2 regions of the Kaistia geumhonensis genome follow, and region 2 is predicted to be linked to the other one. Evidence: riboswitches for the same ligand, from Rfam matches in the RefSeq annotation. Region 2 holds a riboswitch; the other holds the start of a gene.

Region 1 (11,089 bases), 2.0 Mb from region 2:
GGGATGATGACGACGAGCATCAGCAGCGTCGAGACGATCAGGAGATCGCGCTGCCGCCAGGCGATGTCGCCTGCGGGGTGCAGCACGACGAAATCGCAGCCGCCGAGGGCGAGGAGGACGGGCAGAGCGAGGAGGAACCGGAAGCGGCGCAAGACGACAACCCTTTGCTGAGGTCGGCGGATGAGCGAGACCTAGGCCAGGCGGCCGCAGCGCGGCATTGGACAGTTTGTCCAATCCCGCAGCGCACAACGACGCGCCAAAACCTTCCGGCGAACGATCCTGAGACAAGGGAGCGGTGCGGCCACGCGCTGCTGCGGAACGATGACGGACATGACCGCGACTGAGGCCAGCCACCCCGAGAGCGGGCCGGACGGACAGCATGCGGTGCGCCCCGGCGAGATCGTCGTCGGCGTCGTGATCGGCCGCGCGTCGGAGTTCTTCGACTTCTTCGTCTATGCGATCGCCTCGGTGATCGTGTTCCCGCGGCTCGTCTTCCCGCATCTCGATCCGCTCGACGGCACGCTCGCCTCCTTCGCGATCTTCGCGCTCGCCTTCATCGCCCGCCCCTTCGGCACGGCGCTGTTCACCGCCATCGACCGCGCGCATGGCCGCGGCGCGAAGATGACCTCGGCGCTGGTGCTGCTCGGCACCTCCACGGTGGCGATCGCCTTTCTTCCCGGCTACGACCAGATCGGCGTCGCCGCGATCTGGCTGCTGGCGCTGGCGCGCATCGGCCAGGGCCTCGCGCTCGGCGGCACATGGGACGGGCTCGCCTCGCTGCTCGCGCTCAACGCGCCCGAGGGCCGGCGCGGCTGGTATGCGATGATGCCGCAGCTCGGCGCCCCGGCCGGGCTGATCGTCGCCAGCGCTCTGTTCGCCTTCTTCGTCGCCAATCTCTCCGCCGACGATTTCTTCGACTGGGGCTGGCGCTACCCCTTCTTCGTCGCCTTCGCCATCAATGTCGTGGCGCTGTTCGCGCGCCTGCGCATCGTGCAGACGCCGGACTACCGCGCCCTCTACGAGCGCGATGAATTGCAGGCGCGCTCGGTGACCGAGACGCTGGGCGCCGAGGGACGCAATGTCGCGATCGGCGCCTTCGTGCCGCTCGTCAGCTTCGCGCTCTTCCATATGGTGACGGTGTTCCCGCTCTCCTGGGTGTTCCTCTTCACCCGCGAGGGGCCGGCGCGCTTCCTCGTCATCGAGGCGATCGGCGCCATGTTCGGCGCGCTCGCCATCGTCGTCTCCGGCATCGCGGCCGACCGGATCGGACGGCGCCGCCTCCTCGCCGGCTTCGCCGTCGTGATCGCGGTCTTCAGCGGCTTCGCGCCGCAACTGCTCGATGCCGGCTTCTGGGGCGAGCTGACCTACATGATCGTCGGCTTCGTGCTGCTCGGCTTCGTGTTCGGCCAGTCTTCCGGCGCCTTCGCCTTCCGCTTCGCCCGCGTCTACCGATACACGGCCTCGGCCATCACATCCGATTTCGCCTGGCTGTTCGGCGCCGGCTTCGCTCCGCTGGTGGCGCTCGGCCTCTCCAGCCAGTTCGGCATCGCCTCGTCCGGCGCCTATCTTCTCTCGGGCGCGGCGGTGACGCTCGTCGCGATCTATGCGACCGGCCTGCCGGGTCCGCGCCAGCAGCGCGACTGACGCCGGGCTATTTCACCCGCCATTTCTCGAGCTTGCGGGCGAGCGTGCGGCGATGCATGCCGAGCCGGCGCGCCGTCTCGGAAATATTGAAGCCGGAATCGGCCAGGGTCTCGTGGATGCGCTCCCATTCGAGATTCTTGAGCGAGGTCTGGCGCTGCGTCAGCGGCACCGAGACGTCGCCGCCCGCCCGTTCGAAAGCCGCGATGACATCGGCGGTGTTGGACGGCTTCGGCAGATAGTGGCAGGCGCCGAGCTTGATGGCCTCGACGGCCGTCGCGATGCTGGCGAAGCCCGTCAGCACGACGATGCGCATCTCCGGGTCGTGGTCGTGCAGCAGCTTGACGCATTCGAGCCCCGAGCCGGAGGCGAGCTTCAGATCCACCACGGCATAGCCGGGGCTGACGCGCTGCAGCGCCGCCCGCACGCCCTCGACGCCATCGCACTGCTCGACGGCATAGCCGCGGCGCTCGAAGGACCGGCGCAGCGCCTTGACGAAGGCCGCGTCGTCCTCGACGAGCAGAAGATTACGCTCCGCTTCCATCCTCATCCTTCAAGGCCAGGGCCCGCAGCGGCAGGGTCAGCCGCACCGTCGCGCCACCCTCCGGATTGTTGACGGCGACGACGGTTCCGCCGAGCTTGCGGACCACATTCACCACGAGGAAGAGGCCGAGACCCGAGCCCGGCCGGTTCTTGCTTGAATTGTAGGGCTTTCCGAAGGACTTCAACCTCTCCTCGGGGAAACCGGGGCCGGCGTCGCGGATCCCGATCACGACGTCGCCGCCGATGCGGCGCGCCGTGACGCCGACGAAGTCGGGCGAGGCCTCGCGGGCATTGTCCAGCACATTGGCCAGCACCTGCTTCATCGCCGCGTCGGAGACGATCGGGATATCGGGCTCGATCTTCGCCTGGTAGTCGAGCCGGCCGACGGGGCGCGAGAGGCGCCATTCCGCCACCGTCTCGTCGAGGAAGCGACCGAGCGTGGTGCGGACCGTGCCCTCGCCGCGCATGTCGCCCGAAGACAGCAGGATGCCCGAGACGATCGCCTTGCAGCGGTCGAGCTCGGCCTGCATCTCGGCCAGTTCGCCGGAAAGCGCCGGGTCGGAGGCGATCGCCGGCATCTGCTGCCAGTCGCCCATGATGACGGAGAGCGTCGCGAGCGGGGTGCCGAGTTCGTGCGCCGCGCCGGAGGCGAGCAGGCCCATGCGGACGACATGATCTTCTTCGGCGAAACGCTGGCGCAATTCGGCGACATAGGCGTCGCGCGCCCGGAGGTTGCGCTGGATGCGGCCGACGAAGACGACGACGAGGATCGCCGCCAGCACGAAGCTGATCAGCATGCCCTGGATATGCAGAGCGAAGATGCGGTCGCCATGCCCCTCGGCGCTGCCATGCCCGCCGGGAACGACCAGTTCGCGATAGGTGTCGCTGAGCAGGATGAAGCAGCCGGTCGCCACGGCGACGACGATCCAGACCGCGAGCCTGTCGAGCAGCACGGCGGCGAGGATCACCTGCAGCAGATAGAGCGAGATGAACGGGTTGGTCGCGCCGCCGGTCAGGTAGAGCTGCATGGTGAGGGCCGCCACGTCGAGCAGCAACTGCATCATCAACTCGGCCGAGGTGATGCCCGTCGTGATGCGGTAGCGCAGCAGCGCGAGGAGGTTGAGGCCCGCCAGCGCGCCGAGAACGACGAAGAGCTGGACGAGCGGCAGCGTGATGCCGAGCACGAAGGCGGCATAGAGGATCGTCACCACCTGGCCGAGCACCGCCAGCGCGCGAAGCTGGATCAGCAGCAGGAGGTTCTTGCGGTTGGTCGTCTCGGCCGTACCGGCGAGAAGGGTCGTCGCTGAGGGTTCCGCCATGGGGACGTGGCTGCCTCGTCTGATGTGTCTCACCCGCACGCCGGCCGGGGATGCATGGCGGGGGTGGACCGTTCGACCTATAGGCATCGACGGCGGGGAATGCTAGCAACTGTCCCGTCGTCGTTCCCTCCGAGTTCAGCCGGTGGCTCCAGCCTTCCTCCCACGCCGCAATGCCCTGGTCGCGCTCGTCGCGGCCTATGTGCTGCTGCTGCAGGCGGTTCTCGGCTCGCCGGCGCTCGGGGCCGCGGCCGATCCGCTGCGCTTCGATCCGCTCGGCGTCATCTGCGCGACCCACGAGACGGCCGCGGGCGACAGCCAGAACGATCCCGCGCACAAGCCGCATCTGCCGGATTGCTGCTTTGCCGGCTGCCTGATGATGGGCGCGGCGGCGCTTGCCGCCGAAGCCGCGCCCGCCTTCCGGCCGCCGGTCAGGATTGGCCGCCTCGCAGCGCCGACGCCTGCCGACATCCTGCCGGCGCCGCGCTACGCCTCCGGGGCCAATCCGAGGGCGCCGCCTCTTCCTGCCTGAACCAGAGACGCCATCGTCCGGACCGCCGCCATGTCAGGCGCCGTCCCGCCATCCGCGGGCGCGCATCGAGGCTGCGCCCGGCTCGCTCTCATACGGCGAGACCGCTCGATCCCGGCACGCTCGAAGGCGGCCGCATGGACCGGCGCGTCGAGCCCGTTCATCAGGACAGATTCATGAACTTCCTCAAGACCCTCACGCTCGCCTCCGCTCTTCTCGCCCTCGCGGCCGGACCGGCGCTGGCCCATGTCACGCTCGAGGCGCCCGAGGCGGCGGTGCCCGGCTCCTACAAGGCCGTGTTCCGCGTCGGCCATGGCTGCGAAGGCAAGCCGACCATCAAGATCCGCGTACAGATCCCCGAGGGCGTCATCGCCGTGAAGCCGCAGCCGAAGCCCGGCTGGACGCTGGAGAAGGTGAAGGGCGCCTATGCCAAGTCCTACGACTATTACGGCACGCCGACCTCGGAGGGCGTGAAGGAAGTCGTCTGGACCGGCGGCAGCCTCGCCGACGACGAATATGACGAGTTTGTGCTGCGCGCCTATCTGACGGGCGATCTCAAGACCGGCACCGTCCTCTATTTCCCCGTCGTGCAGGAATGCCCGGACGGCGCCGCCGAGCGCTGGATCGAGATTCCGGCCGCCGGCAAGGTCGCCGACGATTACGAGTCGCCCGCCCCGGGCGTGACGCTCGTTCCCAAGAAGTAACGGCACCCGAGGCACGCGCCCCCGGCGCGTGCCTCCCTTCGAGGGCGACGGCGCATGACTGACGTTCCAACCGACCGGCGCGGCGCGGCGCCGCTGATCCGCATGCTCGCGCTGGCGATGCTCGCGCTCGCGCTGCTCCTTCCCTCGCACCGCGCCTTTGCCCATGCGGCTTTGGTGGCCGCTGTTCCAGCCGACGGGGCGGTGGTGGCGACGGCGCCGGGCGCCTATTCGCTGCGCTTCAGCGAACCCGTCTCGCCGCTCGTTCTGCGACTCGTCCGGCCGGACGGATCGAACACCCTTCTCGACCGCTACGCGCTCAACGACGCGACGCTCGACATCGCGGCGCCGGCCGATCTCGGCGAGGGCACCCATGTTCTTTCATGGCGGGTGATCTCGGAGGACGGCCATCCGGTCGGCGGCTCCGTCGTCTTCTCCATCGGCGCCCCCAGCGCCGGAGGGGGTGCCGAACCGCAGGAGGCGCCGGATCTCGCGCTCGGCGCCGCCATCTGGGCCATGCGCGGCCTTCTCTATGTCGGCCTTTTCCTCGGGGCCGGCGGCGCCTTCTTCATCGCCTTCATCGGGGGCCGCCGGGCAACGCCGGTCGTGCGTGCGCTGGCCTGGGCCGGCCTCCTCGCCGCGCCGCTGTCGATCGGACTGCTCGGCGTCGACGCGCTGGCGCTGCCGCTCTCGGGGCTCGGAGCGCCGATCGCCTGGCGCACAGGCTGGTCCACGAGCTACGGCGCGACGGGCCTCCTCGCCGCGATCGCGCTCGTCATGGCGCTGCTCTCCCTCTCGCTGGCCGCGCGGGGCGCCCGCCTCTTCGCGGCGCTGTCGCTGATCGGCGTCGGCGTAGCGCTGGCGGCGAGCGGTCATGCCAGCGCCGCCAGCCCGCAATGGCTGACGCGGCCGGCCGTGTTCCTGCACGCGGTCGGCATCGCCTTCTGGGCCGGCGCCCTGCTCCCGCTCGCCGCCGCGCTCCGCGAGGGCGGCGAACCGTCGGCGCGGACGCTGCGGCGCTTCTCGCGGGCGATCCCCTTCGCGGTGCTGCCGCTCGCCGCCGCCGGCATTGCGCTCGCCGTGGTGCAGGTGGAGACGCCGTCGGCGCTGTGGACGACCTCCTATGGCCGCGTGCTGCTGGCGAAGCTTGCCCTGCTCGCCCTGCTGTTCGCCCTCGCCGCGCTCAACCGGCTGCGTCTGACCGCGCCGGCCGAGCGGGATGATCCGCGCGCGCGCAGCCGGCTGCGGCGCTCCATCGCCGCCGAACTCGTTCTGGTGCTGGCGATCTTCGGGACCGCGGCGCTCTGGCGCTTCACCCCGCCGCCGCGCGCCCTCGCCGAGGCAGCGGCCGAGCCGGCGTCGATCCATATCCACGCGGCCGATGCGATGGCCGATCTCAGCCTGACGCCGGGCCATGCCGGAACGGTGGCCGCCGCGATCTCGGTCATGACCGGCGATTTCGGGCCGCTCGACGCCAAGGACGTGACGCTCGTCCTCGCCAATCCCGCCGCGGGCATCGAGCCGATCCGCCGCAAGGCCGTGAAAGGCTCGGACGCCGTCTGGCGCATCGACGCGCTCGCCATCCCGATCGCCGGCCGCTGGCAGGTGCGCATCGACATCCTGATCGACGACTTCCGCATGGCAAAGCTGGAAGACGCCATCGAGATCCGGCCGTGACGACATGACGGCTGAGGCTTGACAGGGGGGCGCTGGCGGCGCCTGTTCCCTCTCGCGCATGGTGTCCTTCGGCGAGGCGACTCGTCGAAGGGTGAAACGGGAACGGGGAAGGACCATCCGGTCCGAAGCCCCGACCGCCCCCGCGACTGTGAGCGGTGAGCCGTCCCCCAGATGCCACTGGACGATCCTTCGGGATGTTCCGGGAAGGCGGGGGGCGTGCGGTGACCCGCGAGTCAGGAGACCGGCCAGGCGCATGACTCAACCCGCAGCCGTCGGGGAAGACGGCAAGGAGAACTGGAATGCATATCGAACCCGGCCTCGTATCGCCCGACAAGATCTGGCTCAGCTATGTGACCGGCGCGGCCGCCGGCGCCTACGCCCTGAAGCTCGCGGCGGACAGCATCCGCGCGCGGGGCGCCGTCTCGCTCATCGGGCGCAGCGCCGCCGCGACCGCGCTCGTCTTCTCGTTCTTCGAGGTGCTGCCGCATGTGCCGGTCGGCGTCTCGGAGGTGCATCTCATCCTCGGCTCGACGCTGTTCCTCATCTTCGGCGCCGCGCCGGCGGCGCTCGGCCTCGCGCTCGGGCTGCTGCTGCAGGGCCTCACCTTCGCGCCGTTCGACCTGCCGCAATACGGCATGAACGTCACCACGCTGCTGGTGCCGCTGTTCGGTCTCTCGATGCTGGCTGGCCGCGTCATCGCGCCCGGCACGCCCTATGTCGAGCTCCGCTATCGCCAGGCGCTGGCGCTTTCGACGGCCTATCAGGCCGGCATCGTCGCCTGGGTCGCCTTCTGGGCGTTCTATGGCCAGGGCTTCACGGCCGAGAACACCGCCGCGATCTCCACCTTCGGCGGCGCCTATCTGCTCGTCATCGTCGTCGAGCCGCTCGTCGATCTCGCCGTTCTCGCCTCCGCCAAGGCGCTCAAGGGCCTGCGCGGCAATCCGCTCCTCGAGCGCCGCCTGTTCGAGACCGCCTGATCTGGCGGCCTGACACGACGGGTGGCCGGCCGGACGGCCGGCTACCCGGTTCGCCGCTATGGCATTCCTTCCGCCCCGCTCCATTTCGTTGCAGACTGCCCGTGCATCGTTTGCGACTCCAGGGGGATCATGCCGCATAGACGCTTGCAACGGATCGGCCCGCTCGTGGGCCTGCCCGATATCGTCCGCAGCCATGGCGTGTCGATGGACGCGATAGTGGAGGGCAGCGGCATCGAGGCCGAGGCCTTCTCCAATCGCGACGGCGTCGCCCCTTTCGTCGCCATCTGCCGAGTGATGGATCGGGCGGTGAAGCTGACCGGCCAGCGCCATCTCGGCCTCGAGATCGGCCTGGCGCAGGATCACCGGGCGCTCGGGACGGTCGGCCAGCTCGTGGCCCATGCGCCGACGCTCGGCGAGGCCATTCAGGATTTCGTCCGCAACCAGCACCGCAACTCGCGCGGCGCGGTCACCTTCCTGATGCCGCATGGCGAGGGATTCCACCTCGGCTACGGCATTTATGACCGTTACGAAACGGGGGCCGACCAGCTCTACGACCTCGCCATGGCGGTGGCCGTCAACGCGATCCGAAGCCTTGCCGGGACGCGCGCCGGCCCCATCGAGGTCCTCGTCTGCCATCGCGGCAACGCACCGCGCAGTCATTACGAGGCGGCGCTCGGCTGCCCGGTCCGGCTCAATCAGCCCTATGCGGCTCTGGCGCTGAGCGCAGAGGCGATGCGCCTGCCGATCGCCGGCCATGACCGGGCCGAACGCGCGCGGCTCGCCGCGCTTCTCGACGAAAGCCCGCCCTTCGGCGCGCCCGATTTCGATGCCCGCGTCCGCCACCTGCTGAAGCCTGCCATCCTGATGGGGGATGCCTCCGCCGAGACGATCGCCCGGCAGATCGGCATCCATCTCAGAACGCTCAACCGCCGCCTGAAGGACGAGGGCGTGACCTTCCGCGCCATCGAGCAGCAGGTCCGCTTCTCGATCGCCTGCGAATTGCTGAGCCTGACCGATCTCGACGTCGCGGACATTTCCGAAACGCTCGCCTATGGGACGCCCAGCGCCTTCGACCGGGCCTTCCGCCGCTGGACCGGCATATCGCCGACCCGCTGGCGGCGCGGCTCGGCATCGGGCGAGCCGCGGTGAGGCGTCAGTCGGCCTCGCGCAGACGGTAGCCGACGCCGGTCTCGGTGCGGATATAGAAGGGCCGCGCGGGATCGTCCTTGAGCTTCTGGCGGACCTGGCGGACATAGACGCGCAGCTGCTGCGCGTCGATCGCCCCGCCCCAGACGGCCTTCATCAATTGCTGGTGAGTGATCACCTTGCCGGCGTGGCGAGCCAGGAGCGCCAGGATCTCGTATTCCTTCGGCGAGAGATGGATCTCGGCTCCGTCGAGGCGGACGATGCGGCGGACGAGATCGACGCTGAGCCCGCCCGTCCTGAAGACCGGCGCGGCGCCCTCCGCCTGAACGCGGTGACGCAGCGCCACGCGGAGCCGTGCGACGAGTTCGTCGATGCCGAACGGCTTCGTCACATAGTCGTCCGCGCCGGCGTCCAGCGCCTTGACGATGCCGGCCTCTCCCGTGCGGCTGGAGAGGATGAGGATCGGCACCGTGACGCCGGACCGGCGCCAGCCTTCGAGAAGCGCCTCGCCGCCGATATCGGGCAGACCGAGATCGAGGATCACGCCGTCCGGCCGCTCCTCCGCCATCGCCACGCGCGCCGTCGCGCCGTCGGCCGCCTCGATCACCTCGTAGCCCTGCGTCCCGAGCCCGGCCTTCAGCAGGCGGCGGATCGGCGGCTCGTCGTCGACGACGAGGACGCGGCCGGCGCTCACCCCCGCTCTCCGGCATGGGCGGGCAGGCGGATGGTGAAGGCGAGGCCCGGCCTGTCCGGGCGGCGCGCCGCCGTGAGGCTGCCGCCCATCGCCTCGACGAAACCGCGGCTGATGGAAAGCCCGAGGCCGGTTCCCGCGCGCACGCTGTCGCCCTTCTCCACGCGATAGAACTTGTCGAACACGCGCTCCAGCTCCTCGGCGCCGAGACCCGGCCCCTCGTCGAGCACGGCAATTGCGACCGTATCACCCTCGCGCCGGGCCGCCAGCGTGATGGTCGTGCCCGCGGGCGCATATTTGGCGGCGTTGTCGACGAGATTGAAGAGGGCCTGCTCGATCAGGACGGGATCGACGGCGACCATCGGCAGGTTCGGCGCGACGTCGACGACGAAGCGGTGGCGGGACACGACGGCCGCAACGCGCTCGGCGAGGCTGCCGACGATCTCGTCGGGATCGGTGGGGATGGTGGCGGGGCGGATCGCGCCGGCTTCGAGCCGCGTCATGTCGAGGAGATTGTTGATGAACCGGTTGAGGCGCTCCGCCTCCGCCTCGGTCGTCGCCAGGAGTTCGTCGCGCGTCGCCGGGTCGAGGTCGGCGCCATAGCCGCGCAGCGTGCCGACGGCGCCGAGAATGGCGGCGAGCGGGGTTCGCAGGTCATGCGAGATCGAGGACAGCAGCGCCTGGCGCAGCCGGTCGGCTTCCGCGTCGCGGCGCGCGCGCTCGACATCCGCGGCGAGGAACACGCGCTCGATGGCGAGCGCCGCCTGCCCGGCCAGCGCATCGAGCAGCCGGCGCTGGTCGGGCGTCAGCAGCGGTCCGCTGCGCTCGTCGCTGTCGATGCCGACCGCGCCGATCGGGCCGCGCCCGGTCGAGAGCGGCATGAAGAAGCGCCGCGCGCCCGGAAGCGTATCGGCGCCGCGGCCGGCCGGCTGGTTGTTGGCGAAGGCCCATTTCGCGGCGGCGATGTCGGCTTCGTCGAGCTGGTCCTCGGGCGGATAGCCGGCACGGACGGCGAACTCGCCGTCCTCGCTCAGGAGCAGGACCACGCGCATGTCGAGCATCGAGGCGATCTGGTAGGCCGTTGCCCAGAGCACGTCGTCGATCGTGCCGACGGCTGCGAGCTTCCGGCTGAAGGAATAGAGCGCCTCGGTCGCGGCGGCGCGGCTCCTCGCGACGACGGCCTCGGCCCGCGCCCGTGCCGCGAGATTGGCGACGAGGAAGGTCACGATGGTGAAGACCACCAGCGCCGCGACATTGGTCGGGTCGGCGATGGTGAAGGTCCAGGTCGGCGGCAGGAAGAAGAAGTTGTAGGCGAGCAGCGAAACCGCCGTCGCGAACAGCGCCGGCCACAGGCCGCCATAGCTCGCGACCACGACGACGCCGAGCAGGAAGACGAGATCGACGCTGCCGGCGCCGACCAGCGGCTCGATCAGCTTGCCGATGCCGAGCGCCGCGGTGCCGATCGCCGCCGCGGCGACATAGGGGCCGGGTCGCGTGGCGGCGTGCGGGGGCGGCGGCGCCTGATGCGGCGCGGCCGCGTCGATCGCCTCGCCGGCGATGACATGGACGCTGATCGTGCCGGCGCGCCGCACGAGGTCGTGCACCACCGAGCCGTGCAGGATCTCGAAGAAGCGCGAGCGTTCGGACTTGCCGATGACGATGTGGTTGACGTTCTGGCGCCGCGCATAGCCGAGCACGTCGTCGGCGATACGCCGCCCGCCGCCCGGCAGCGTCACCGCCTCGCCGCCGAGATGCTCGGCGAGGCGCAGCGCATCGGCGATGCGCTCCTGCGCTGTCTCGTCCAGCATGCGGGTGCGCGCCGTCTCGATGTGAAGCGCGACGAAGGGCGCGCGCAGCCGGTCGGCGAG
Region 2 (11,089 bases):
GCGCCAGCGGCGGCATCAGATGATCGACGATGACAGCCGCGCTGCGCCGCTTCGCCTGCGCACCCTCGCCCGGGTCGTTGACGATGAAGGGATAGACGAGCGGCATCGGCCCCAGCACCGCCTCCGGCCAGCATTCCGCCGAAAGACCGACCGCCTTTCCGGGCAGCCATTCGAGATTGCCGTGCTTGCCGAGTTGCACCATCGCCTGCGACCGAAAGCTCCCGCGAAGCCATGCGTAGAAGGCGAGATAGTGATGCGGCGGCGGCAGATTCGGATCGTGGTAGCTCGCCTTCTCGTCGAGCCCGTAACCCCGGGTCGGCTGCACGCCGACGACCAGCTTGCCGAACCGGAGCATGGCCAGCGGGAAGCCGCCATTGGCGAAGAACGGATCAGCCTCCGGCGCACCCCAGTGATCCGCCAATCGCGAGCGCAGCGCAGCCGGCAAGGCGTCGTGAAACGCCAGATAGTCCGAGAGCGGCAGGAAAGCGGCTCCGCTCAGGCCTCCGTCGCCGCGCGCCCCCCGCTCCGCCGCCGCGAGCATCGCCATCAGCCCCGCGCAGTCGGGCGGAAATGCGCCGACCTCGTAGCCCTCGCCGCCAAGCGCGCTCACGATCCTGAGGCAGCTTTCGCCGGTATCGAGGCCGACGGCGTTGCCGAAACGGCCATCGCGGCCGGGATAGTTGGAGAGGATGACGGCGATCCGCCGCTCGGCCGGCTTCGTCTGGGAAAGATCGACCATTGCCGCGGCCTGCGCGGCGACGAAATCGATGCGCTCTGCATCGGCGCGATAGGCGACGATGCGGCTGTCGATCAGAGGATCGGCCGGCAGTTCCTCCTTGAACGAAACGGCGCGCGTCAGGATACGCCCGTCTACCTCCGGCAGGACAACGTTCATGATCATGTCGCGCGGCGAGAGTCCGCGCGCCGACTGCGCCCAGGCCTCGCGGGTCGTGCCGGCGAAGACGACCTGAAGCACAGGGCGACCCGGCGTATCCAGCACGGTCGGCGCGGCGCGGCGGCCGGGCGCAGAGAGAGCGAAGGCCGTGCCGTTGATGACAACGGCAGGCGGTGTCTCGCGCATGGCTTCGGCGAGAAAGGCGGCCGCCTCGCCGTTCTTCGGGCTCGTGACATGGATCGCCCGGACCGCCAGCCCCTTTGCCTCGAGTGCTGCGGCGAGGGCGTCGACTGGCTCGATCGAGCCGCCCTCAAGGAGCGCGCGGTAGAAGACGATCACGGCCAGCGGCCGGCGGCCGATGGTGGCACTCTCGTAGTGGATGCCGGCGACCGGCAATGGCTCGGCGGGTCCCGGCCTCTCGCCTTGACCGACGAGATGGCGGAGCAGCGCCAGGGCGCGATCGCTGTTCGCCGGGCCGCCCGCCACCGCCGCGTCCCAGAAGGCCCGGCAGTCACCCTCGTCGACGGTCGACCAGGCGGCGAGGCTGTCGTCCCAGCGCGCATCGGCAGGCACGACGATGAGCTTCGGCCCGCCGCCACGCGCGAGCGCCCGCAGGACCTCGAGCCCATAAGGCCAGTAGCCCGCGCCGCCGATCAGCCGCAGGACGACCAGCTTCGCCGAAGCGAGGGTCTTCTCGGCGTAGAGATCGACAGAATAGGGATGGCCGAGCCGCATGAAGTTGACGAGCCGAAGGCTCGGGCCACCGGGCGCACGACGCGCGGCGGCGGCGAAGGCCGCGAGCTCGGAATCGGCCGACGAGATCAGCACGATGTCGCCGGGCGACTGGCCGAGATCGACGGCAGCCGCGCCGTCGTCGATCCGCTCCGTCTCTCCGGCGACGAGATGCATGGCTCAGCCGAGCGCCGCTTCGACCGCGGCGCGGTCGAGCCCGCGCTCGCCGATCACGACCAGCCTTCCGGCCGCGCCCCCGGTCGCGAAATAGGTCTCGACGCGCGGACCGACGGCCTGGACGATGGCCGGCATCGGCTTGCCGGCAACGCTGGCGCGACCCTTGATCCGAAGCACGCCGGGGATGGCCATCGCGCGGGCGACCCGCGCCTGAAGTCCTTCCAGGGTCTCGGCCGAGGGTGAGGCCACGACGAAGCTGTCGAAATCGTCGTGGTCGTGCTCCTCGCCTTCGAAGTCGTGGTGGCTCTTGCGCTCGAAAGCGTCATCCTCGGCGGCGGCGCCGATTCCGAGCAGGATCTCCGGCGCCAGCACGCCGCGTTCGGAGCGAACGCTGCGCGCCGCCGGACGCGCCTCGCGCCGAACGACGGCCTCCACCTCCGCCAGCGCCGCGGCATCGACGAGATCGGCCTTGGAGAGCACGACGAGATCGGCACAGGAGAGCTGGTCCTCGAACAGTTCCTCGATCGGATCCTCATGATCGAGCGAGGGATCCTCGGCCCGCTGCGCCGCGACGGCGGCTTCGTCATGCGCGAAGCGCCCACCCGCGACCGCGGCGGCGTCGACCACCGTGACCACGCCGTCGATGGTGACCCGGTGCCGCACCGAGGGCCATGTGAAGGCGCGCACGAGCGGCTGCGGCAGCGCGAGGCCCGAGGTCTCGATAACGATGTGGTCCGGCGCCGGATCGCGCGCCAGCAGCATTTCCATGGTCGGCAGGAAATCGTCGGCGACGGTGCAGCAGATGCAGCCATTGGTGAGCTCGACGACCGTATCGGGCCGGCATTCGTCGTCGCCGCAATCGGACAGCAATTCGCCGTCAAAGCCCATGTCCCCGAACTCGTTGACGATGAGCGCGATGCGGCGACCATTGGAGCGCGCGATCAGATTGCGGATAAGGGTCGTCTTGCCGGCTCCGAGGAAGCCGGTGACGATGGTCGCGGGAATGCGTTCGGTCATAGCGTGACCTCCGGTGCGGGCTTGAGGCGAAGCGGCTGTCCGGCCGCGACGAGGATGACGTCGGTCACGGCCGACGCGATCTTCTGGTTGAGGCGGCCCTGCGCGTCGGCGAACCGCCGCGCAAGCGCGTTGATCGGCACGATGCCGGCGCCGACTTCGTTGGTGACGAGGACGACCGGTCCCGTCGCGCCGGCGACAGCAGTGGCGAGAGCCGCGGCTTCGGCGTCGGGATCGCGGCCCGCCTCGATGAGATTGGAGAGCCAGAGCGTCAGGCAGTCGACGAGGACCACCTGGCCGGTCGAGGCGCTGCGGGACAGCGCTCCAATGACGTCCAGAGGCTCCTCGATCGTCGTCCATCCGCGGCCGGCGCGATCGGCGCGATGCGCGGCGACACGTGCCGCCATCTCGTCGTCCCGCGCCTCGGCCGTCGCGATATAGAGAGGGACGAGGCCGGTGCCGAGCGCGAGCCGCTCGGCAAAGCGGCTTTTGCCCGAGCGCGCCGCGCCGATCACGAGCGCGCTTCTGCGCTGGCTTTCCGTCGTCATGATCGCCGGTCGGCTAGCCGCCCGTAAAGCCAGCCCGATGCGGCGCCGGCCAGCGACCATAGCAGCGCGCTCGCCACCAGCGAGGCGGCGACGAACTCGGCGCCCAGCGCGGCCGGATAGGCCGCTTCCAGCGTCGGCGGCTCCGGCGCGCCGATCACATGCGGCAGGACCGCGAGGAGGACCCCGGCCAGCTTCGACCACCAGGCCGGCGACAGAAGGACCAGACCGAGGCCGATCGCCGAGGCCAGGGCCGTACCGAGCCACCAGACCTGCCGCGATGTGATCTCGGCGGCGGCCGTCCCCGGCAACTCCGGCGACAGGCCGAGCGAGGGAAGAAGACCCGCGGCGAAGAAGCCGGCAACGCCGAAGGCGAGGCCGCGACCAGCGGTGATCGGGCCACCCTTCGCCGCCATGACACCGAGAATCATCGCCGAAACGGCGACGCCCATCAGGAGATTGGCGACAAGCGTATAGGCCGAGCGCTCGAAGCCGTCGGCAGGCTCCCAGGCATCTTCCTCGTGATGATGCTCAGCCGTGCCTGCGGCATGGTCATGTGGCAGGGAGTCGGCCGGCATGGCAGCCGCTTCGCCAGCCCGCTCATAGACTTCCCCCTGCAGGATGAGCGGCTCGGTCGTGAAGAACTGGACGGCGGTCAGAACGACGCCCACGAGTAATCCCGCGCCGAAGGCGCTCAAGATGATCGATTTCAGCATGATACCCTCGTCAGTGGCAGGGCAGGCCGAAAGCGTGCCTCGTGTCGTGCGTCGCGTTGTGGATGAGGCTCGGTGCCGCGAAGCCCGTCGCAAGAAAGAGGCAGAGCCCGAAGGCGAGCGCCACGGCGCCCGCGATGATGCGGGTCGAATGCGCCGGCGCAGAAGATCCCGGACGAAGTGCAGGAGAGAGAGTCGATGCAGCCATGTCAGCTCCTTGGCCGTCCCACCGACGGCTGGGTTCGAGTCACGAGCGCTGGCTGGTCTCCTGGCTTGCGGGTCGATGCTCCCTCGTCGCCTTCCCGGTTTCCCAGTGGCATCTCGCGAGGTCGCTCACCGCTCACAGTTGCGGGGGCAGCTCCGGCATCCGAGCCCCGTCAGGGTCGCTCGTGACCGGATTCCCATTTCATCCCCCAAGGATCTCCAATCCCGCGGGGGAACCAACGCTGGAAGAACCGTAAGCCTCGCGGAAGCCCGGCGCAAGCGGCGTCGCCGAATAGCCAATCGACCGGGCTATTCGGCCGGCGTCACGGCGCCGCGGCCGCGGAACTTTGCCCAGCGGCGCGCAAGCCGCACGTCCCATTTGCGCCGAAACCGGCGGATGCGCGGAAAATCATGCGAGAGAATGATCAGCCCGACGGGCAGCATCCAGATGCCGAGCACGGGAAGAAAAGAGAACACGCCGCCGGCGATGAAGGCACCGCCGATGCCGATGCGCGTCATCCGGCTCTCGGGGAGCTTGATCGACTTCCTGCCGAAGCGGATCGATGGCATGGCGCTGGCTGAACTTTCTGGCTCTCGAATGAGAAACGACTTTAGCGGAACGCCCCGACTCCCCGCAAGCGCGGCGCCCTCGCCCCCCGAACGGACCGGCGAAGTCGGGCATTCTGCGGCTGTCAGATGCGGCGGAGGGATCGGAGTGGCTGGGGAACCTGGATTCGAACCAAGACTAGCGGAGTCAGAGTCCGCTGTTCTACCATTAAACTATTCCCCACCAGACCGGTTGATTTCGCTCACGAATTTCGCCTACGCGAAAATCAGGCGGCGCCCCGGTCGGCGACGACGCACCACATAGGCCGTTTGCCCGCGGTGGTCAAGCACCCCGCCGCGACCGTCCTGGCCTGTGGACAGCCTTCGGCGCGACCGCCAACCGGGTCGCGCCACAGAGAAAAGAGAGCCAACGGCATCGTTCGACGCCGCTCCCGCCGGCGCGCATCGCATCCGCGATACCGGGCCGGCCTGTGGATCATCCGCCGCGCCGGCAAATTAGGGCTTTGCAATCGGGGAAGGGCTTTGCTATAGCGACGCCCGCGGCACAAGATGTGCTGTTCCGCGATAGCTCAGTTGGTAGAGCAGGTGACTGTTAATCACCGGGTCGTTGGTTCGAGTCCAACTCGCGGAGCCAGATTCTTCAAGGGGTTGAGCCGAATGGTTCAACCCCTTGTTCATTTTTGCCGCCTGCCGGGCGGCGCAGCGTCCGATCGCAGTTGCCGTCCATGCGCCCTCGCCTCGTGCGCCCCGCTTCACTCGGATCGCGTCTTTTCCATCCAATTCTCGCAGGCGCGACCCTTCGCGCCCGGGCGCTCGCCTGTCTCGGTGCGATCATCGGGATCGCTCTCACAGGGCTCGTCGCAGCTCTGGTGACGGGCCATGGCGCCCATCTGCCATTGATCGTCGCGCCGATCGGCGCCTCGGCCGTGCTCGTCTTCGCGGTGCCGGCAAGCCCGCTCGCCCAGCCCTGGCCCGTCATCGGCGGCAACACGCTTTCCGCGCTGGTCGGCGTCGCGGTTGCCCGCCTCGTCCATGACCCGGTGATCGCCAGCGGTCTCGCGGTCGGGCTCGCGATCGCCGTCATGTCGCTGACCCGCTCGCTGCATCCACCAGGCGGCGCAGCAGCGCTGACAGCTGTGATCGGCGGCTCCGCCGTCGCTTCGGCCGGCTTCCTCTTTGCCTTCCTCCCGGTCGCGCTCGATTCGATTCTCCTCGTGGCGCTCGGCTGGTGTTTCCACAGGCTGCTGCGGCAGAGCTACCCGCATGTGCCCGCCCCTGCCCCGGTCAACACCCATCGGACGGCCGATCCGCCACCCGCCCTTCGCGTAGGCTTCCGCGAGGCCGATATCGACGGCGCCCTCGCCGACATGGGTGAGACCTTCGATATCGACCGTGCCGACCTCGCCCGGCTGCTTCGACGCGTGGAGGAACAGGCGCTGCTGAGGCGCGGCGGACCGCTCAGCTGCGCCGACATCATGTCGAGGGACGTCGTTACGGTCGCGCCAAACGCGACCACGGAGACGGCGCGCGCGCTGCTGCTCGATCACAACATCCGGCTTCTGCCAGTTGTCGACGAGGACGGGCGGCTGGTTGGGACCATAGGCCTGCGGGAACTGGCAGAAGGGCCGGGCCTGGTCCGCGACGGGATGATGCCGGCCCTGACCGCCGCAGCCGACGCTCCGGCGCTCGGCCTCGTCCAGCGCCTCTCCGACGGGCGTAGCCATGCGGTTGTGATCGTCGGCACGAACGGCCAGGTGGAGGGCCTCGTGACGCAGACGGACCTACTCGCAGCGCTCGCGCGGATCGCCTGAGTCTCAGTCCTGGGTGCGCGCCGGCAGCCACTGCTTGGGCATCCGGCAGGCAACCGTATAGGCGGGGTCGAACACGTTGCCGATATCGTAGCGGACGACCTGGCCCATGAGATGGCTGGCTGCGGCGCTCGAGAGACCGTAATCCGCCATCAGCCAGTTCAGCATGTCGGTCGTCGCGTGCTGCAAAGCCTGCTCCAGCGGGCGTGCATTGCCGATCGAGAAGATCGCCTCGGCCGTCTCGCCGCGCGGCCAAACCAGATGCCTGTTCTTGACGACGCAGAGGCGGACCTCGATCTCGAAGGTCGTCTCGATGCCCGTGCCGACGATCTCGCCGTCGCCCTGGACGGCATGCCCGTCGCCGAGGCTGAACAGCGCGCCGGGCACCGCGACGGGGAACCAGACGGTCGTCCCCGGTCCAAGCCTCCGATAGTCCATGTTGCCGCCGTTCTCCGCGCTGGTGGCATTGGAGAAGGCCTGGCCGAGCGACGGTGCGACGCCGAAACAGCCGATCATGGGCTGAAGCGGAAGCGTCATGTGGTCGAGACCGGCAGGTGGACTTTCGAGTCGCGCGGTCAGAGTCTGTCGGTCGATCAGCCAGGTCACGATCTCGCGCGGCGGCAGCGCCGCGACCGCGGCCGGATCGACGACGTTCGGTGCGAGGCCGGTCGCGGTCCAACCCGTACCGCGCGTCGGCGTCATGCGCAGGATCTCGACGGCGAGCGCGTCGCCCGGCTCGGCACCCTCGACGAAGATCGGGGCATTGACCGGATTGGGCGGGCCCGACCGACGCACGCCGTCCCTGTCGATCCCGATTGCATCCAGAGTCTCGATGATCACCGTATCGCCGTCGGCGCAGCGAAATTCGGGCTCGTGCGAGCCGAGCGTGTTGTGCCAGCGGGTGGGCGTGAAACGGTGAACGGTCATGGACATTCCGTCTTGGTGATGAACGCCCGCCCCTGAAGCGGCGCGGCGCGATGGCGAAGACTATGACGGATTGCGACGCGGGAGGTAGAGGCGAGGCTAGGCGACCTGCACTGGTCGCCACCGGCCGGCGCCCCAAGCGCCGCGCAGCTGGGGAGCGCGGGAGAAAGTGCTTGTTTCGACCAGACCGCTCGGCTAGACCCGGCGACGGAGAGGTGGCCGAGTGGCCGAAGGCGCTCCCCTGCTAAGGGAGTAGACGGCTTAAAACCGTCTCGAGGGTTCGAATCCCTTCCTCTCCGCCATTTTTTCTGCCTAAGTTATTGAGATCGCGACGCATTCGGTAAATGCCGAAGCAGCGTTTGCGTTTCAAATCCATCAAACTAAGGCTAGGCTGGCACCAGCTGCGGGACGAGCTGCTGTGCTTCGCCGCGAACAATCAGCCACGTGTTGTGAAGCTTGCAAGTCATCATGCTTTCACCCGTGGCCAATTATGGCGCCGATCGGCGGCTGTTAGTCAGACGTTTTTGGGAGCGTTGGCCTCTGCAAGTCCTGCGAAGCTGTCTCTGCCGCTGGATCTTCAATCGCTGGCACAGCACGCCCATCCGTCCTGCGACGTCCGGTCGAGCGCGGCATCGAGATCAGCTTCGGCACTGTCCAAAACTCCAGCGACGGACTTTCCAGCCCCGACGGTCGCATTCTCGCGGCCAACGTTCCGGACATCGCGCTGTTCGGCGCGACACCTTCCAGAAATCACCAGTCAGCTGTCGAGACTGCGTGTCCTCAGGCAGACACCTATCCCATGCGTGCGCTTGTCGTCGAACAGAAGCTCGACGCCGCCTTGTTCGAAGGCGGCGATGAGCAGCGCCTCGGAACTGCGATGCAACTGGTGGCGGTGAGACTCGAAATCCTTGATGGTGCTTCGGGACACGCCGGAGGCCGAGGCGAGCTGATCCTGGGTCCAGCAGAGGAGGCCACGGGCCGCACGGCACTGCGCCGGATGAAGAAGCATCGGTCGCGCTCTCGCTTTCGATTTGCGAAGTCAACCATATTGGGCGACATTGCGCAATGTCGTCCGTCCCCCGCTCCATGGAGTCGTGCCCCCGGTGCAAGGCAGTGCCTTCCTCGTCTGGCTGATCGGTTTGCCCTTCCTCGCAGCTCTCGCCTCGCTGTGCCTGCCGGCCAGATCGCGGAACGCAGAGGCGTGGCTCGCCGGCGCGACGATGCTGGCGCTGCTGTTCCTTGTCGCTTTCGCCTATCCAGGCGTGGCGGACGGCGCGGCGCCTCGGCGTGACATCGACTGGATCCCCGAGCTCGGCCTGAGCCTCGTGCTGCGGATGGACGGCTTCGCATGGGTGTTCTCGGTGCTCATCACCGGGATCGGGCTGCTCGTGGTGCTCTACACCCGCTATTACATGTCACCGGAAGACCCGGTAGCGCGCTTTTACGCGTTCTTCCTTGCCTTCGCCGGATCGATGCTGGGCGTGGTGACGTCGGGCAACATCGTCCAACTCGTCGTCTTCTGGGAGATGACGAGTGTCTTCTCCTTCCTCCTGATTGGCTATTGGTACCACAACGCCCCGGCCCGCGACGGCGCTCGCATGGCGCTGACCGTGACGGGGCTCGGCGGGCTCGCGCTGCTCGCCGGCGTTCTGCTGATCGGCCACGTCGTCGGCAGCTACGACCTCGACGCCGTCCTCGCATCGGGCAACGCGATCCGCGCAAGCAACCTCTACCTGCCGATCCTGATCCTCGTCCTTCTCGGGGCTTTCACAAAAAGCGCGCAGTTCCCGTTCCAGTTCTGGCTGCCGAACGCCATGGCGGCCCCTACCCCGGTCTCGGCCTATCTGCATTCGGCGACCATGGTGAAGGCCGGCGTGTTCCTGCTCGCCCGCTTCTGGCCACTCCTGGCAGGGACGCCCGAATGGTTCTGGCTCGTCGGCCTCGCCGGCCTTGCGACGCTTCTACTCGGCGCGTTCTTCGCCATCTTCGAGCAGGACATCAAAGGCCTGCTCGCCTATTCGACCATCAGCCATCTCGGCCTGATCACGCTGCTGCTCAGCCTCGGCAGTCCGCTCGGGCTGGTCGCGGCCATCTTCCACATGATGAATCATGCGACGTTCAAGGCGTCGCTCTTCATGGCGGCCGGCATCATCGACCATGAGGTCGGCACCCGTGACATGCGCCGCCTCGGCGGGCTGTTCACCTTCATGCCAATCACGGCGACGCTCGCCATGGTCGCGAGCGCTGCCATGGCCGGCGTGCCGCTGCTCAACGGTTTCCTCTCGAAGGAGATGTTCTTCGCCGAGACCGTCGAAACGCATACGCCCTCGATCCTCGACACTCTCACGCCCTATGTCGCTGTTCTCGCCGGCACCTTCGCCGTCACCTACTCGCTCCGCTTCATCCACAGCGTCTTCTTCGGCCCGATCCCGGCCGATATGCCGCGCACCGCGCATGAGCCCCCCTTCTTCATGCGGCTACCGGTGCTGCTTCTCGTCCTGATCTGCCTGATCGTCGGCATCGTGCCCGGCCCAACGATCGGGCCGTTCCTGCACAGCGCCGTGCTGTCCGTGCTCGGCGACGCGACGCCCTATTACAGCCTCTCGGTCTGGCACGGTTTCAATCTGCCGCTTCTGATGAGCACGATCGCGCTGGTTGCCGGCTGCCTCTTCTACCTCATGCTCAAGACCTATCTCGCGACCAGCGAGGAAGGTCCGCCCTTCATCCGCCGCCTGCGCGGCGAGCGCATCTTCGAGCGGGTGATGGTCTCGGTCGCCTGGCGCTGGGCGCGAATGCTCGAGATCTGGCTCGGCACGCGGCGGCTGCAGCCGCAGCTTCTGCTCGTGATATCGGTCGCCGTCGCGGCTGCGCTCGTCGTTCTGCTGCGGGGCGGGCTCGGGCTGCCGTCGCCCTGGAGCGGCAACGTGGACGTTCTCTTCACGGCACTATGGGCGATCGGCATCGTCTGCGCCATCGGCGCCGCCTACCAGGCCAAGTACCACCGCCTCGTCGCGCTGGTGCTGATGAGCGGCGCCGGCCTCGTCACCTGCGTCACCTTCGTCTGGCTGTCGGCGCCCGACCTCGCCCTGACCCAACTCCTCGTCGAGGTGGTCACGACGGTGCTGATCCTGCTCGGGCTGCGCTGGCTGCCGAAGCGCAGCGAGGAGGTCCGGCATCCTCCGTCCATCCGTGCCACCTTGCGCCGGTATCGCGACCTCGGCATTGCCGTCGCGAGCGGCACCGGCATGACGCTCGTCGCCTATGCGGTCATGACCCGCCTGCCCCCGCAGACAATCGCCGACTATTTCCTCGAACGCGCCTATTCAGAGGGCGGTGGTCGCAACGTCGTCAACGTCATCCTGGTCGATTTCCGCGGCTTCGATACCTTCGGCGAGATCGCCGTGCTCGGCATCGTGGCGCTCACCGTCTTCGCCCTGCTCCGCCGGTTCCGCCCGGCGCCCGACAGCGTCGACTCGCCATTCCAGCAGCGGCAGCAGATCGGCCCTCAGG

What was found. Region 2 has a riboswitch for cobalamin ahead of QO015_RS01395 (CbtB domain-containing protein). Riboswitches for the same ligand answer to the same signal wherever they lie in the genome.
Region 1: linked by a shared signal. The riboswitch ahead of QO015_RS10840 (energy-coupling factor ABC transporter permease) and the one ahead of QO015_RS01395 (CbtB domain-containing protein) in region 2 are both predicted to bind cobalamin.

The regions. Positions count from the first base shown of each region.
Region 1 covers NZ_JAUSWJ010000001.1:2,272,169-2,283,257, forward strand. The annotation lists gene cyoA (ubiquinol oxidase subunit II) at 1-152, opposite strand, end outside; gene QO015_RS10810 (MFS transporter) at 331-1,644, shown strand; gene QO015_RS10815 (response regulator transcription factor) at 1,652-2,185, opposite strand; gene QO015_RS10820 (ATP-binding protein) at 2,169-3,503, opposite strand; gene QO015_RS10825 (DUF2946 family protein) at 3,646-4,032, shown strand; gene QO015_RS10830 (YcnI family copper-binding membrane protein) at 4,206-4,733, shown strand; gene QO015_RS10835 (copper resistance CopC/CopD family protein) at 4,788-6,407, shown strand; cobalamin riboswitch at 6,450-6,671, shown strand; gene QO015_RS10840 (energy-coupling factor ABC transporter permease) at 6,707-7,384, shown strand; gene QO015_RS10845 (AraC family transcriptional regulator) at 7,514-8,533, shown strand; gene QO015_RS10850 (response regulator transcription factor) at 8,538-9,224, opposite strand; gene QO015_RS10855 (DUF4118 domain-containing protein) at 9,221-11,089, opposite strand, start outside.
Region 2 covers NZ_JAUSWJ010000001.1:280,746-291,834, reverse strand. The annotation lists gene cobN (cobaltochelatase subunit CobN) at 1-1,804, opposite strand, end outside; gene cobW (cobalamin biosynthesis protein CobW) at 1,808-2,821, opposite strand; gene cobU (bifunctional adenosylcobinamide kinase/adenosylcobinamide-phosphate guanylyltransferase) at 2,818-3,366, opposite strand; gene QO015_RS01400 (CbtA family protein) at 3,363-4,079, opposite strand; gene QO015_RS01395 (CbtB domain-containing protein) at 4,090-4,284, opposite strand; cobalamin riboswitch at 4,318-4,536, opposite strand; gene QO015_RS01390 (hypothetical protein) at 4,590-4,850, opposite strand; tRNA gene QO015_RS01385 (tRNA-Gln) at 4,997-5,070, opposite strand; tRNA gene QO015_RS01380 (tRNA-Asn) at 5,406-5,481, shown strand; gene QO015_RS01375 (HPP family protein) at 5,573-6,658, shown strand; gene QO015_RS01370 (acetamidase/formamidase family protein) at 6,662-7,582, opposite strand; tRNA gene QO015_RS01365 (tRNA-Ser) at 7,789-7,881, shown strand; gene QO015_RS01360 (helix-turn-helix transcriptional regulator) at 8,337-8,588, opposite strand; gene QO015_RS01355 (monovalent cation/H+ antiporter subunit A) at 8,683-11,089, shown strand, end outside.